Regions from separate parts of the Bacillus sp. JJ1533 genome, predicted to be linked through region 2. Evidence: riboswitches for the same ligand, from Rfam matches in the RefSeq annotation. Region 2 holds a riboswitch; the other holds the start of a gene.
The links. A riboswitch is a leader RNA that binds a small molecule or an ion and turns the genes downstream of it on or off. The one in region 2 is predicted to bind cyclic di-GMP.
Positions count from the first base shown of each region.

Region 1: linked by a shared signal. The riboswitch ahead of V7138_RS06310 (anti-repressor SinI family protein) and the one ahead of V7138_RS12775 (phosphopantetheine-binding protein) in region 2 are both predicted to bind cyclic di-GMP.

Region 1 covers NZ_JBALOV010000011.1:68,305-71,725, forward strand. Annotated here, with positions in the region: gene V7138_RS06295 (nucleotidyltransferase domain-containing protein) at 1-309, shown strand, start outside; gene V7138_RS06300 (VanZ family protein) at 373-840, shown strand; gene V7138_RS06305 (helix-turn-helix domain-containing protein) at 892-1,224, opposite strand; gene V7138_RS06310 (anti-repressor SinI family protein) at 1,354-1,494, opposite strand; cyclic di-GMP riboswitch class I at 1,529-1,618, opposite strand; gene V7138_RS06315 (YqhG family protein) at 1,996-2,790, opposite strand; gene V7138_RS06320 (DEAD/DEAH box helicase) at 2,768-3,421, opposite strand, start outside.
Region 2 covers NZ_JBALOV010000025.1:163,226-166,646, forward strand. Annotated here, with positions in the region: gene V7138_RS12770 (class I adenylate-forming enzyme family protein) at 1-1,363, opposite strand, end outside; gene V7138_RS12775 (phosphopantetheine-binding protein) at 1,360-1,596, opposite strand; cyclic di-GMP riboswitch class I at 1,750-1,835, opposite strand; gene V7138_RS12780 (OmpL47-type beta-barrel domain-containing protein) at 2,206-3,421, opposite strand, start outside.

The DNA.
Region 1 (3,421 bases), on a different contig from region 2:
ATAACGAAAGAGATGAAGCCATTCATAAAAAGCACTAGAAGTCAATTATTAGGCCAGCAAGCAATTTTTTATATTGAAAGAATGATTAATTTGCATACAAACCCAGTCCCCCAGGACATTTCAAAATATCATTCACGTCATTTATTTTCGCTTATGTCAATCCAACAAAAGTTTATGTTTATTTTAAGTACATTGCATCCTTATTATATGGACAAGGAAACATTGCCATTACCTAAGAAACTGCATTTTTTGTATTTTCCATTACGACCATTTTTATTAATTTGGCGAAGAGGGGGTAGGCAAGTTTAAACAAATAAGAATCAGGACATGATTGTAACGAAGTACATTGTTTGAAGGTAAAGGTAGGTTTTTATGTACTTATATATCATTCGCTTTATTTTAGGAATATTACCAGTTGTATATATGCTTTGGATATGGTTACAATCAAGTCATTTTAATCCTAGCAAATTTGAGGATATAGACGACCAAATTGGTATACAATTATATTATCTGCTAGGAGCTGCACTCGAAATTGGTCACCTTTTTCAGTTTGCTATTTTATATGCCTTATTGGTGATGGCTTTCCTGACCTTTGGAAAGCTTTCGCTTAAGATAGAAATTCTGCTGTTTATAATCTCGGTTTTATATGGAGCGCTGGATGAGATCCATCAATATTTTGTACCGTTCAGATCGTTTTCGTTTATCGATTTGGTAAAAGATTCGATAGGCGTCATTGTTGTATCCTATATCATCCACAAAAAGTATTTTAATCAGAAACAATCAAGGGTAGGCAAGTTTTTAAGAGGAATTACCGCACTCAAAAAGAATATCTCCCTATAAAATAAAAAAGCCCTTCAAGAGAAGAATTTTTCACTCTCCTGAAGTGCTTTTTTATTTATTGTTCGTATTTTTCCATTTGTTAAATTCTAAGAATGCCTTAAACTCATCCTTTGAAACCCCGGATTTCATTGCTTCTTGTACAAGTTGGGCCCAATCAGAATCAAGATCTTCTATTTGAACTTCGTGATCCTCATCATGGAGTAGAGTATTCACAGATACCCCAAGGACCGCAGAGATTTTCTCTAAAAATTGAATAGAAGGATTTGATTGAAGGTTGCGTTCAATTGAACTTAAATATGATTTCGCAACCCCTGCTCTATCAGCTAATTCAGATAAGGATAATTTTCTTTGCAAACGGTATTGTTTGATACGTTGACCAATCATAAAATCCACCTTCCTCCATTCATGATTATAACATAAAATGAAGAAAATTGTTTTGTATGACGAACGATTTAATCAAAAATATTGCAAGAAAATGTGTTTTTCCCAAGTAGGAGTGGGTTTCACTGTTCTTTATCCAATCATCGAGTCAAATCCGTCAGCTTTTTCTGCGAAGAATGCTTTGATTTCGTTCACACTAATTCCCATATCTAGTGCTTCTAAAATTAGGTCTACCCATTCCTGATCGAGTGTTTCGTTTTTTAATTGTGTCATACTTTCCAATACCCTCCCAAAATACAATAGTATTCCAGGCAGTCCAGCCATCATAATTGAAATCTCCAACCTTAGACCTGTGACTTTGCGTCCCCATTTTTCAATAGGTTTGCCTTTGTCTGTTCGAACCTAGCTGACTGACCTAACACGTTAGTCCATGTATGTATAGAACCTTTGTATTACTCTTTGAAGTATAAAGCATGATTATCAAGCTTTCTGTAAAAAACTGTCGATGTCAAAATATTTATAAAACATAAACAATTGCTTGTCCTGTATATCGAAAAAGGTCCGCTTTTTTCTGTTTATGTAGAATGAACTCGAAGGATAGGGAGAAAGACCTATGATTTGTTAACAAGGTAGTAAGGGAGGGGAATACATCACATCATTCCAATGAGGATTTTTGTAAAAACACCAAAAAATGGAAGGGTATTTGTCGAACGATTATTTTAAAAAAAGCCTAAAAAAATGTAACCTACCCCCAAAAATGAGGATAGGCCTATGTTACATCGTATTTTGACAAAGATAAAACAATCCACCATTGATAATTTCGACAAGGACTTTCGGTTCGTATTGGTCCCTTAGTGCTTCTTTTTCAATTTCATAGCTTTCTGGTTTTTCGTCAATCCCCTCGTAAAAGGCATCTAACAAAGTTAAATCCTCGTCCCAGCGCTTTCTTGCTTCTTCTGCCCATGCATGATTCTGTGATTCCACATACCCTCTCACATATTGCTGGAGACGATTGACGCCACTTTGTGGTTTTACAAGCGGTGACATCGTGTATGTTAAATCTGGAATTTTAGGAGTAAGTGGAAGCTTTTCAAGTTTTTCCTGAAAATCCTCCACTATGATTCCGTTAATAAGTTGTAAGCCAAGTGACATCAACACATCGCGCTTACGATCACTCTTATAGGAAACCTTCACATTTATCCCGAGCCATGGGTAAAGAGGTGTATTCCCTTGGGCCCCTGGTGGTATTTGTTGGTACAACCGAATATAGCTTGCTAGCTTTTTCGTTGATTCAAAAATTTGATGCAAGCGGGGTGCTCCGAAATGGATAAAGTCACCCTTTACATGATCGGGCGTTTGGTCCCGGTCTGTAATTAACGTAAGCTTCATTGGATTCGGTTCTCCGCCTGTTTTTTCCACATACGTCCAATAGAAGGGGCGGTTCATGAGTTGCTTATCTAAGTCGATTGTCAATTGCACGGTCATATAACCAGGATGCCGTTCAAGTATTTCACAATGGTTGGATACAAAATATTTTTCTAGAAAATTAACGATTTCCTGTTGCTGCACGCTGCTCACCCCCGTTTTGTTCTTCAAAACTGATAATCGATGTTAAATTCTCCATCTTAATTTTCATTTCGCCCTCACTCCGAGACCGAAGCATAATGTCTTGAATATGGTCTTCAATATTTCCAAGATCAAGCCGTGTTAAGATATCATCCAACTGCCCAATAACACGCTCGAACAGATTAATTTTTTCATATAAAAGCTTTAGAATATGCTCTTCAACTGTGTTCTTTGTTGCAAAATTGTAAATATGAACATCTTTTTCCTGACCTAGTCGATGAATACGACCAATACGTTGCTCAAGTCGCATCGGATTCCAAGGAAGATCATAATTGATAATATGGTTACAAAATTGCAAGTTAATACCTTCGCCACCGGCTTCAGTAGCAATCAAAACTTGGAATTTTCCTTTAAACAATTCTCTCATCCAATCTTTTTTCCCACGTTTGAATCCACCTCTAAATGGAACAGATGAAATGCCATTTTGCTGGAGGAACCATTGCAAGTACATTTGTGTCGCACGATACTCAGTAAAAATGATGACTTTATCATCAATTTGTTTAATTAACTCAACTGCTTTTTCAGCCTTTGTATTTTGATTGACCTGTTCGACCTTTTTCATAAGCCCTAAGAC
Region 2 (3,421 bases):
CAGGAATTTTGTAGGATGATACTCGACTTGCACAATAAGAACGAATATTTTTTGAAGTCAAATTTTTTGCTGCTACAAATGCTACAATCTGCTCTCCATAGATATCATGCGATGCTCCAATGACCGTAACATTATTTACCCCTTCAATTTTTTGAATCACACTCTCTATTTCACTAGCAACTACGTGACGACCACCCTTTTTTATCACGTCTTTTTTTCTACCTACAATCTTAAAGGTTCCGTCATCACCAAACTCTACTAAATCTCCTGTTTTAAACCATCCGTTTTCAAATGCTTCATCCGTTAAAGATTTACTATTATAGTATTCAGTGAACAAACCTCCTGTTTTTAGGAGTAACTCACCATCAACTACTCTATGTTCGGCTTCATTGACTATTTTAAAGTCAATATCTTTAGCATCTTTATCCGTTATATAACCATCGGCAATTGAACCAGCTTCTGAACTACCTAAATGAGATAGGAACTTACAATTTTTCATGATTGGAAAATTACTTATATAGTTTGGTGATACCTTTTCGCCTACCACGCATACCAATTCCAATCTTTCTAAAACTTCTGGTTTTAAATTACTTGCAAAATTGTAAATGGCCTTGAAAATGGATGGTGTGGTTGAAATTTTATTACATTTCCATTTATCCAGTATTTTTACGATTTTTAACAAGTCAAAATCGTCTGAGTGAATAAAATTCGCCCCACTTTTTATGATTGTGTTAATTCCAGTTACTCCGAATAGAGAACTTGTAGGTGCAAAGAAAAAAATATTATCCGAGGGTTTTAACTCCCAACTACTGTGTAAACATTTGAAAGTATGTTCAAATACACTATCTTTGAAAACAATACCTTTAGGTGTTCCAGTACTTCCTGATGAAAATGTGATAAAATCCCCTCTATTATAAAGCGAAGATTCTTCTTCGCCACCTAAGGAAGTTGTGTGGAAACTTTTATAATCATCTGTTGATATAACGAGTGTTTTTGTTTTATTCCCTTCTGCCCATTCACTTATTACTTCAGAACAGTTAAAACCCTTAATCATGTTATCTGTGAAAACAATATGTGGGTATAGTGAATCTAATACCCCCACCAAATCATCTCTTTTGGACTGTGTGCTTAAAGGTATTACTGTTCCTTTGAGATTACGAATTGCATAGAATAAAGAAATATTTTCTTTTACGGATTCAACTAATATTGCTACCTTTTTACCTTCTAAACTATCTATACCAAACATAGATTGATAAAAAGCAACCGATTCTTTAATATCTTTTACAGAGTATCCACGATCCAAGTTAGATAACGATAAATGATCGTTATCTAACCCTTCTATTACACTGGTATAAAAACTCACAGCTTTTCCTCCGTTACAATGGTGTATAATTCACCTACAATATCAATCTTGCTGCCGTTTTTAATAAACACACGAAACGGAATTTTGTAATGCTCCGCTAGACTTGTAGTTAAATTAACCATTTGAAGTGAATCTATGTTTAAATCATCTCTTAGACTAGATGTTTCAGTTACTTCTACTTCCTCTAAATCAAGTAAATCAAACATTACTGTAGTAAAATCCTTAAATGTCATGAATACTTATCCCCCTAAACCATTTCGCAGAACTGTGTTTAATTACAATAAAAAAAGCCCACCAAAAGGATATTGGCGGGCATGTTGAATAGGTAAATAGTCGTAGTTCAAAACAACTAGTTAACCTGCGCAACAAATTCTGTTCCAATCCTTTTCGGTAACCCGGCGATCATAGCTAATATAGCCTTAGACCCGTAGCTTTGCGTCCCTATCTTTCAATAGATTTGCCATTGTCGAAGGTATTCTCTTACTTAATATATCGGCATGTTATCTCGTATGTTGGAATGGTAAATAGTACCTGTGTGGTATGTAAATAAAATGACGAATAGAACCTATTTATTATTCCAATAAAAAAACAAATAGTACTTATGTAGTACAAATTAAAAAACAGCGTCTTTTATACTATCATTTTGACGAATTTTGTCAATTATTAATATCACCAGGTATTCCTATTTTTAAGGATTTAACTAGGAAGGTATTCCTATTTTCAGGGTGGAAGGGTACTGATTGGGAAGGAGAAACAGACGTAGTGTAAGATATTTAGTTATTCTTTTACATGAAAAAGGCATCCAAATGCAGCTAAGCTCCATATTGGATACCTCTCAAAAATTATTTAATTACTTTCATTTCAGTTTGGCCTTTTACTATGAAATTGCCTAGTTTTCCTTCGAAGTTCATCATCATTTGACCACGAACCCAGAAGAAGTCTTGTCGTTCGAACTTGAACTGACCTTTTTTCGCTTGTTGGTAATAGCCTTTTTTTGATGTTAGGGCCGAAACTCCATTAAGAGTTACTTCATCTAAATCAAAGTCTGTAGGGCTATACCCCATTGGTAACAAAACTTGAACGGTGAATACACCTTTGTTTCCATTCATAACCTTAGGCAATACTTCAACAGTTGCTGGAATATAAACAAGGATTGTTTTTGTAACCTTTGTTGTCCATCTGGCGTGATCTGTTGCTTCAATCTCAATTACATATTGACCTGGTTGGTCGAATGAAATATTTCCACCGTTTTGAACAATTTGACCATTCACAGTCATTTGTTCATGTGCAACTCCAGATAGATTATCAGTTGCAGTATAAGCTAATTTTAAATCTGTTCCCAACGCATACTCGTCTGCTAGGTCTAGGTTAATGGTTGGTGCAGTTTTGTCGATTTTGACCTGTACGGTTTGAACTTCTTCAACATTTCCTGCTAAGTCAACACTGTAGAAAGAAACTTCAGTTATTCCTTCTTCACTTACTATTAGGCTTGTACCCTCTACAAACTCAGAGCCGTTTATAGAATAGAATGTATGAGCTACTCCGCTTAAGTTGTCGGTTACTGATAACTCAACCTGGACTTCTTCGTTAGACCATACCTCTTCAACATTTGATGTTGTTTCTGGTGCTGTTTTGTCCACTTTAACTTGTACTGTTTGGACATCTTCAACGTTACCTGCAACATCTACACTGTAGAAAGATACTTCGGTTACACCTTCTTCACTTACTATTAAGCTTGTACCCTCTACAAACTCAGATCCATTAACAGAATAGAATGTTTGAGCTACGCCACTTAAGTTGTCAGTTACTGATAACTCAACTTGTACGTCTTTTTTAGACCATACATTTTCAACATTAGAAGTTGTACCAGGAGCTGTTTTGTCCACTTTAACTTCCACAGTTTGGATATCTTCTTTATTCCCCGCTTCGTCAATACTATAGAAATAAATATTATTCACTGCTTCTTCTTTGACAATGAAGCCTGATCCTTCTACAAAAATAAGACCATCATATGAATAGAACGTTTTAGCAACACCACTTAAGTTATCGGAAGCTGTT